DNA from 4 places in the Streptomyces sp. NPDC107471 genome. Region 1 is predicted to be linked to each of the others. Evidence: riboswitches for the same ligand, from Rfam matches in the RefSeq annotation. Region 1 holds a riboswitch; each other region holds the start of a gene.
The links. A riboswitch is a leader RNA that binds a small molecule or an ion and turns the genes downstream of it on or off. The one in region 1 is predicted to bind cyclic di-AMP.
Positions count from the first base shown of each region.

Region 1 (2,192 bases):
GGCCCGCTCCTGGCCCAGCCTGACCAGGCCGCGCAGCACCTTCAGATGGGCCTCGGTGCGCCGCTGGGCGGCCCGGGAGGCACCCAGCGGTTCCAGCAGCATGCGCATCTCCAGGAGGTCGGCGCCCTCCTGCTCGGTCAGTTCGGCCACGCATGCGCCCGCGTGCCGCCGCGTCACCACGAAGCCCTCGGCCTCCAGGGTGCGCAGGGCCTCGCGGACGGGGACACGGGAGACGCCGTAGCGGCGGGCGAGCAGTTCCTCGGTGAGCCGGCTCCCGCGCGCGTGGACACCGGCGACGATGTCGTCCCGGATCGCCGTGCATACCGAGTGCGCCGGAATACGCATGTCCGACCTCCGTCTTAATCCCCGTGAAACGTCGCCGATTGACGTGTGTTCAGTGACTCTATTGCAAAGGGCGGGAATTTCCGACGGCGGACCGGAATCCAGGTATATTTTTTGGACAACGGGGTGCCGGAAACGACGAAACCCCGGCTCGCGGAGCCGGGGGCGTCGCGGAGGGATCGCGCGGTGGACGTCAGACGTTCACGCCGTGCGAGCGCAGGTAGGCGACGGGGTCGATGTCCGAGCCGTACTCGGGGCTGGTGCGCGCCTCGAAGTGCAGGTGCGGGCCGGTGACGTTGCCGGTCGCGCCGGAGAGGCCGATCTGCTGGCCGGGGGTGACGGACTGGCCGACCGAGACACCGATGGACGACAGGTGGCCGTACTGGGTGTACGTGCCGTCGGCCATCCTGATCACGACGTTGTTGCCGTACGACCCGCCCCAGCCCGCCTCGACGACGGTGCCGCGGCCGACCGCGTGGACCGAGGTGCCGCTGGCGGCGTGGAAGTCGACACCGGTGTGGCTGCCGGAGGACCACAGCGAGCCGCCGCTCTTGTAGCCGGTGGAGATGTAGGAGCCGGAGATCGGGGCGACGAAGGCGTTGAGGCGCCTGCGCTCGGCCTCGCGGGCGGCGCGCTCCTTGGCCTCGCGGATCTCCTTGGCGCGCGCCTCGGCCTTGCGCTTGGCCTCGGCGGCCGCCTTCTTCTGCGCGGCGGCCTGCGCCTGGGCCTCGGCCTGGGCGTCGAGCTGGGCCGCGAGGGAGTCGCCGACGGAGACGACGGGCATGAGACCGGTCTGCTCGACGGAGTTGTCGGCGGCGAGCGCGGGGGCGGCGATGGTGCCGATGACGCCGGTGGTGGCGAGGGCCGCGACACCCGCCGCGCGGGCGGTGGTGCGCTTCATGCGGCTGGGACGACGGTGCTTCCCGGTGGCGCAGGTGAACGCCATGTGGTGGCTGGTCCTTTCCTTCCTTCTCGCCTACCGGGTTAGCTGACGGGTTCGGAGCAGGAAGGTCTCCTACGGGCCCCCTCGCGGTCGCGCGGGCGTCCGATTCACCCCAGGGACTGTGTGGGTCCCCGGCTCCCCTGGCTCGCGCCGTACGGGGACTCGGCGATGACTGTCCGGTGCCGCGGGCGCGGCGCAGTGCCTGACGGACAGCCCGGAAGACGCTAAGCGGGGCTGCTTTCAAGACCCAAACGAATCAGGGTGTTTGTAGCGCATCCCACAGGGCAGACAGGCAACCTCCCACCCAATTCGGACATCAAGGGGCCCTGGTGACGCCGTCGTCACCAGGGCCCCTCCCCGCGCGTGCCGTTGCTCGGCTACTCGGCGCTCACGACCTTGACCTCGCCGATGCCGAGGGCCTCGACGGGCTCCTTGATGGCCGCCGCGTCGCCGACCAGGATCGTCACCAGCCGGTCCACCGGGAAGGCGTTCACGACGGCCGCGGTGGCCTCCACGGTGCCGGTCGCGGCGAGCTGCTGGTACAGGGTCGCCTGGTAGTCGTCGGGCAGGTGCTGCTCGACCTGGTCGGCCAGCGTGCTCGCGACGGCCGCGGCCGTCTCGTACTTGAGCGGCGCCACGCCCACGAGGTTCTGCACGGCGACATCGCGCTCGGCGTCGGTGAGTCCGCCCTCGGCGAGCGTGCGCAGCACCTTCCACAGGTCGTCCAGCGCGGGACCGGTGTTCGGCGTGTCGACCGAGCCGCTGATGGCGAGCATCGCCGCGCCCGAGCCGTCCGGGGCGGACCGGAGGACCTGCCCGAACGACCGTACGCCGTAGGTGTAACCCTTCTCCTCGCGCAGGACGCGGTCCAGGCGGGAGGTGAGGGTGCCGCCGAGGCAGTACGTGC
Region 1 covers NZ_JBVJPC010000004.1:138,761-140,952, reverse strand. The annotation lists gene ACZ66S_RS14505 (GntR family transcriptional regulator) at 1-345, opposite strand, end outside; gene ACZ66S_RS14500 (M23 family metallopeptidase) at 536-1,288, opposite strand; cyclic di-AMP (ydaO/yuaA leader) riboswitch at 1,302-1,463, opposite strand; gene ACZ66S_RS14495 (M16 family metallopeptidase) at 1,663-2,192, opposite strand, start outside.

Region 2 (2,192 bases), on a different contig from region 1:
CCGACCTGTGGGCTGCTGGGCGGTCTCAGCAAGGACGCGAGTTCGGCCGATGTCGACACGGGTGTGGGGAGCGGTACGCCCTCGGCGTCGAGTTCGTCCGATTCGTCCGGTTCCGGATCTTCCTCCGGTTCCTCCGGTTCTTCCTCTTCATCCGGTTCCTCCAACTCGTCGGACTCCGAGGAGTCCTCGGGTCTGCTCGACGCGCTGGACGGTTCGTCCGCGACGCCCTCGCCGTCGGCCACCCCCTCCGGCGGTGACAGTTCGGCCAAGCCGGACAAAAAGAACGGTTCGGAGTCCGAGGGTTCCGCCAAGCAGGACGCACAGCCTTCCGACAGCTCGCCCGTGTTGAGCGCAGAAGAGGACGAAGCGGACAAGTCGTGGCAGGAGGGCAGTTCTTCGGCCCTCGTCGACGTCGGCGCCCTGGGTTCCGGCAAGCACCGCGGCGACAGTGTCGTGGAGAACACGACGAAGAGCACGGCCTCCTCCTCGACCGGCCGGCACGCCGCCACCTACACGGTCCAGGAGGGCGACTCCCTCGCCTCCATCGCCGACTCCCTTGGCCTCGACGGCGGATGGCGCGCGCTCTACGCCGAGAACAGGGACCGCATCGGGGCCGACCCGAGCAACATCTCCGCCGGTCAGACGCTCGACACAGGGGCGGAATAGGGTCGAAAAGACCTGAAAAACAACGGGAGTTCACGTCACGCTTCGCGCCGAATGTCCACTTTGGTGAAAGTGTGGGATGAGTCTCAGAAGCCCTGATCGTCTTTGAAATTCCGCCGAGCGCGTGTCTACGGTCGTGACCGCTCGGCAACCCGAGCCCCGTCTGTCGCAACGCCGAATCCTGCCAGCGGCCGTACGGGAACAGTCGTCGCGTCAAGCGCCGTAGGCAGGAGCGGGGGACCCAAGGTAAGCGCCGGACCCAGCAGTTCACGCTGGACCGGCTAGGGGTGAAGCCGTGCAAGGAGCCGCAAGGCGCCGAGCGCGACCGGGCAACTCAACCGGCCCGAACCCGACAGCTCACCTCGCAGGCGTCGGTGAGGGGATCGATCCATGCTGTTTTCCGGCAAGGGCAAGCACCGCCGTCCGTCCAAGGCCACCCGCGTCGCCGCGCTCGCCGGCGTCACCGGTGTCGCCATCGCCGCCCCGCTGATGGCGGCCGGCAGCGCCTCCGCCGCCACCGCCTCCGAGTGGGACGCCGTCGCCCAGTGCGAGTCCGGCGGCAACTGGTCCATCAACACCGGCAACGGCTACTACGGCGGCCTGCAGTTCTCGGCCTCCACCTGGGCCGCGTACGGCGGCACGCAGTACGCCGCGCAGGCCAACCAGGCCAGCAAGGCCCAGCAGATCGCCGTCGCCGAGAAGGTCCTCGCCTCCCAGGGCAAGGGTGCCTGGCCGGTCTGCGGCACGGGCCTGTCCAGCGCCGCCTACAACGGCGGCAGCAGCAGCTCGTCCTCCTCCAGCAGCTCCTCGAACACGAGCAGCCGTTCGACCGAGGAGCAGAGCGCCTCGCGTTCGACCGAGCGTCCGGCCGCCAAGAAGACCGTCACCACGCCGACCGGCAAGAAGGTCAAGAAGGGCGACGGCGAGTACAAGGTCGTCAAGGGTGACACCCTCAGCTCGATCGCCGAGAAGCACAAGGTCAAGGGCGGCTGGCAGAAGCTGTTCAAGCTGAACAAGGACATCATCGACGATGCCGACTTCATCTTTCCGGGCCAGCAGCTCCACCTGAAGTGACACCTGGCTGAACCACAGTGCCCTCACAGGCGTGGTCCTCATACTGAAGACCTCGTGAGGGTCACCCCCCCCGTCCCCACGGGCTCCCCGCTCCGGTGCGTGTTCCCCCGTACGCACCGGGGCGGGGCTTTTTCATGCGCGGGTACCGGCCCGTCTTTGTTCAGTTCGGAAACAATTTACTCTCGGTTCTGTCCATGGGTCGGTCCACACGGTCGCCGATCCCCCCGAGCCGGTTAGGCTCGGTCTCGCAGAACCCACCGCGGTCCCGGCGGACCGTGTCACATCCCAAGAAGGAGATGCTCGTGCCGTCCATCGACGTCGTCGTAGCCCGGGAAATCCTGGACTCCCGAGGCAACCCCACGGTCGAGGTCGAGGTCGGCCTCGACGACGGCAGCACCGGTCGTGCCGCCGTTCCGTCCGGCGCCTCCACGGGCGCCTTCGAGGCCATCGAGCTG
Region 2 covers NZ_JBVJPC010000010.1:261,336-263,527, forward strand. The annotation lists gene ACZ66S_RS31485 (transglycosylase family protein) at 1-666, shown strand, start outside; cyclic di-AMP (ydaO/yuaA leader) riboswitch at 872-1,049, shown strand; gene ACZ66S_RS31490 (transglycosylase family protein) at 1,054-1,737, shown strand; gene eno (phosphopyruvate hydratase) at 2,034-2,192, shown strand, end outside.
Region 2: another riboswitch for cyclic di-AMP. It lies ahead of ACZ66S_RS31490 (transglycosylase family protein); the one in region 1 lies ahead of ACZ66S_RS14500 (M23 family metallopeptidase).

Region 3 (2,192 bases), on a different contig from region 1:
GACCCTTAGAAAGCGCTTGCACAGCAGGGGAGTTCACTGTGCCCCGCCCCTCCCCCACCTGTCGACGCCCCGAGTGTGCCCGCCACAGGAACGCAATGAACTGATCATGAAGCTGCGGGCAGGTGCGCCCGCGGCCCCTCCCCCGCGCACACCGAAGGCCGGACCCGGGGATCGGGGTCCGGCCTTCGGTGGCACATGAGGCGTCGTCAGCCGACGGCGACGCCCTTCGAACGGAGGTAGGCGACCGGGTCCACGTCGGAGCCGTAGTCCGGCGTGGTGCGGATCTCGAAGTGCAGGTGCGGGCCGGTCACATTGCCGGTCGCGCCGGAGAGGCCGATCTGCTGGCCCGCGGTCACGGCCTGGCCGGCCGAGACGGAGAGCTGGGACAGGTGGGCGTACTGCGCGTAGTAGCCGTCAGCCAGCTTGATGACGACCTGGTTGCCGTAGGCGCCGCCCCAGCCCGCGGAGACGACGGTGCCCGCGCCCACGGCCTTGAGGGAGGTGCCGGTCGGGACGACGAAGTCGACACCGGTGTGGTAGCCGCTGGACCACATGCTGCCCGAGACGCGGTACCCGGTGCCGATGGTGGCGCCGCTGACCGGAAGCGTGAAGCCGCTGGCGGTGTTCGAGCTCTGCGTGGCGGCCGCCGACTCGGCGGACGACTTCTTCGCCTCCGTCTTCTCGGTCTTCGCCGAAGAAGAGGAAGAGGACGAGGACGACGAAGACGAAGACGACGAGTGGGACTTCGTCGCGCTCGTCTTGGCCTTCTTGCCGATCGAGAGCTTCAGACCCGGGTGGATCAGCGACGGGTCGTCACCGACGGCCTGACGGTTGTCGGCGTACAGCTTCTTCCAGCCACCGCTGACGTGCTGTTCGTCGGCGATCTTCGAGAGATAGTCGCCGACCCGCACCGAATAGGTGCGCACGGTCGCGGTCTTCGCGCTGTCCTTCTTCGCGGCCGTCTTTTCGGCGGACTTCTGCGTGACCGGAAGCGACTGAACGGCCTTTTCCGAAACGGACTGGGAAGGGGCGGCGTGCGCTCCGGTGGCTCCCATGAGCGGGAGGGCGAGCGCGGCGCCCCCGGTTCCGGCGACGGCGATCGAGCGGGCGAAGCGCTGGGACTTCGGACGGCGGTGCTTACCCTTCGCGGGCATGACGAATTCCTCTCCGGCGCCTGCGAGGTGAGCTGTCGGGTGCGAGCTGGAGATGCCCGGCCGCGCCGAAACGCGACTTAACCCCTAGCCTGTTCCGGAGACCGGAACAGGCGGTTGTGCCTGTGGGTCCCCCGCTCCTGCCGTACACGGGTGAGTAGATGTGCGGAATCCGTTCGGCGGCAGGATTGGGCGTCCGACCGGATCGGTGGCGAACGTAAACGAGCAAGACGCAAAGGGACAAGTGAGTGGTTGCCCGTGCGGGCGTTTCTGTTGATCCCTAATGGGAATTACCGGTCACCCTGAGTGCATCGGACACCCTTCACCCACCCGAATCCCCTTGTCGGACCCATGAATTACGTGAACATGACGCGCGACGCACCGTCACGGATATGACGCTGCTCACGTCACGAATTCACAGGAACCCTCATCCTGGGTGGAGTTGGGCGTAAAGCGCCAATTCGGACAGAAGCCCTAGATGCGACGCAGTCGGATAACCGTCGCATCGAGATCTCCGCGCAAACCGGTACGAAGTCCGTGGTGCAGCAGTACGCCCCCTCGGTACACTTCGCCCGTTTCGAGGCATTCATACGTCGCTGTCGGGTCGAGTCCGCGCAGCCGCAGCGCGGCGACGGGCTCGCCGTACTTCTGCGCCTGGAGCCAGGCGAGGACGACGGTCTCGTCCCCGAGGACGTACTGCACCGCGCTCAGTCCGCCCCGCGGCGGCCGCAGCCGGTGCAGCTCGCCGCGCTGCACCACGTGCCGGATCTCCTTGTAGAGGTCCACCCACCGACGGGCTTCGGCCAGCTCCTCCTCGCTCCACTCCGTGAGGTCCCCGCCGACCCCCAGCACCCCGGCCATGGCGCTCACGAACCGGAACCGCAGCGAGCTCACCCGACCGTTGAGCTGGGTGTTCGGGCTGTCGGTGACCCAGGCGGCCATCACCCGCGCGGGATGGATCTGGCTGAAGCCGTACTGAATGGCGAGCCGGTCGAGGGGGTCGGTGTTGTCCGAGGTCCACACCTGGTCGGTGCGGCTGAG
Region 3 covers NZ_JBVJPC010000003.1:237,533-239,724, reverse strand. The annotation lists gene ACZ66S_RS10570 (M23 family metallopeptidase) at 207-1,154, opposite strand; cyclic di-AMP (ydaO/yuaA leader) riboswitch at 1,157-1,317, opposite strand; gene ACZ66S_RS10565 (alpha-galactosidase) at 1,626-2,192, opposite strand, start outside.
Region 3: another riboswitch for cyclic di-AMP. It lies ahead of ACZ66S_RS10570 (M23 family metallopeptidase); the one in region 1 lies ahead of ACZ66S_RS14500 (M23 family metallopeptidase).

Region 4 (2,192 bases), on a different contig from region 1:
GGGCGTTGGAGCCCTCGCGGCCGGGGGAGAGCTTCAGTACGGTCCCGTCGTCGATCTGCTGCAGGCTCGTCACCACGTAGGGGGAGCCCGTGTGCACCGCCAGGCGGATGCTGCCGTTGCCGAACTCCGTCACCCGCAGGGTCCGGCCGCCGGAGAGCGGGACGTCCCGCTTCCCGATCTCCACCGGCCGCTCGTCGGCTGCCGCCATGACTCCTCCTCGTCTCCGTGAGGGCCGCCACGGTACGCCGCCCCGCGCGGCCGCCGGGCCCCCTGGAACAACCCTGGCGCGAAGCACCTCGCGGATGACGTATGCTGGTCACACAACGACGCGGGGTGGAGCAGCTCGGTAGCTCGCTGGGCTCATAACCCAGAGGTCGCAGGTTCAAATCCTGTCCCCGCTACTGAAGGCTCAGGGCCGGAATCCAGTGAATGGGTTCCGGCCCTGAGTGTTTTCCGCGTCCGCGGTCCTCCGTGCCAGGAGGCGCCGCGACGGCCTTCGTCACGTGGGGTGAGCGGATGAGCGCCCTCCGCATAACAACTGACACACCGTCAACATCCCTGTGTTGTCTGAGGCATGGTCAACTCGCCCGTTTTTCGCCGTTCATGGGCCGTAAGTCCAGCGGGGTTTCGTTAATGATCAAGCGGAACAGCTTGGAATCGGGCCCCCGGGTCTATTAACGTTCGATAACGCAGCGCGGTCGTCCCAGCCGTCACAAGAGACGGCTCCGTGCTCACGCGCCGAATTCCGCAAGGGAACCGGGGAACCACCACCTTGGGGTGAATCGCTCGTAGTCCGCCGTGGCAGCACGGTGGGTATACGCGCGTAGGAGACCTTCCTGCTCCGAACCCGTCAGCTAACCCGGTAGGCGAGAAGGAAGGAAAGGAGTGCGCCCACGTGGCGTCCAACCCGCCTGCCCCCGAGGCGCCGTACGTTCCGAGCGACACCCTCGTGTACGGCGGCTACCGTGCCGACGACGAGGCTCCGCTCGGCGAGTGGAACCCGACCGCGGACTCCCTCGCCCCCGTACGAGGCCGGCATCGCGTAGCCAAGCAGCGTGGCGGCGGATTCGCCCGTAGCTCCACCGTCCTGGGCGTCGGCGTCATAGCCGCGGTCAGCGCGGGCGGGATGGCCAGCGCCAACACCGGCAAGCCGCCGGTCTCCATCTCCATGCCGGACCTGCCCAACGTGGGCTCGCTCATCTCGGACGACTCCGACTCCGCCGCGGACGACACGAGCGCCTTCAGCAGCGTCGGCGCCACCACCGCCGACACCGCCGAGGGCACCTCGGACGCCGGCGAGGCACTGCGCTCGCGCATCCTGGCCCAGGCCGAGCTCCAGCAGGACCAGATCGACACCAAGGCCGCCCAGGCCGTCGCGGCCGCCGCCGAGAAGGAGGCCGACGCGGCCGCCGCCAAGGCGGAGAAGGAAGCCCAGGAGAAGGCCGCCGCCGCGAAGAAGAAGGCGGAGGAGGCGGCCGCGAAGAAGGCCGAGGCCGAGCGCCTCGCCGAGCTCGCCAAGCAGTACACGCTGCCGACCTCGTCGTACACCATCACCTCGACCTTCGGCCAGGCCGGCTCCCTGTGGTCCTCCGGCTACCACACGGGCCTCGACTTCGCCGCTCCCACGGGCACGCTCATCAAGGCGGTCCACAGCGGCACCATCACGGAGGCCGGCTGGGCCGGTTCCTACGGCTACCGCACGATCCTCACCCTCGACGACGGCACCGAGCTGTGGTTCTGCCACCAGTCCTCGATCAACGTCAGCGTCGGCCAGAAGGTCGCCACCGGTGACGTCATCGGCCGCGTGGGCGCCACCGGCAACGTGACCGGCGCGCACCTGCACCTGGAGGTCCACCCGGGCGGCTCCGCCGACGGGATCGACCCGATGGCGTGGCTGCGCGGCAAGGGCCTCACCCCCTGACGCTCCCCCCCCCCGCGAACTCCGACAGCCCTGACGACGTCCCCCCGACGCCAGGGCTGTCGGTGTGTCCGCAGCCTCCCCGCGGCCCGGCGCCCGCCGGCTCGGCTCAGGCACCGCCCTCGTACGACGGTCAGGTCCGGTACGGGTTGTAGGCGGGGTACGGCACCGCCGGGTGCACCCCGTGCACCGGATGCGCCGGGTGCCCGTGCTGCGCCGGCTGGGGCGGGTGGCCGTACACGCCGTACACCGGCCAGGGCGGCGCGGCCACCGG
Region 4 covers NZ_JBVJPC010000005.1:17,470-19,661, reverse strand. The annotation lists gene ACZ66S_RS17520 (hypothetical protein) at 1-208, opposite strand, end outside; tRNA gene ACZ66S_RS17515 (tRNA-Met) at 328-401, shown strand; cyclic di-AMP (ydaO/yuaA leader) riboswitch at 727-884, shown strand; gene ACZ66S_RS17510 (M23 family metallopeptidase) at 896-1,921, shown strand; gene ACZ66S_RS17505 (PrsW family intramembrane metalloprotease) at 2,052-2,192, opposite strand, start outside.
Region 4: another riboswitch for cyclic di-AMP. It lies ahead of ACZ66S_RS17510 (M23 family metallopeptidase); the one in region 1 lies ahead of ACZ66S_RS14500 (M23 family metallopeptidase).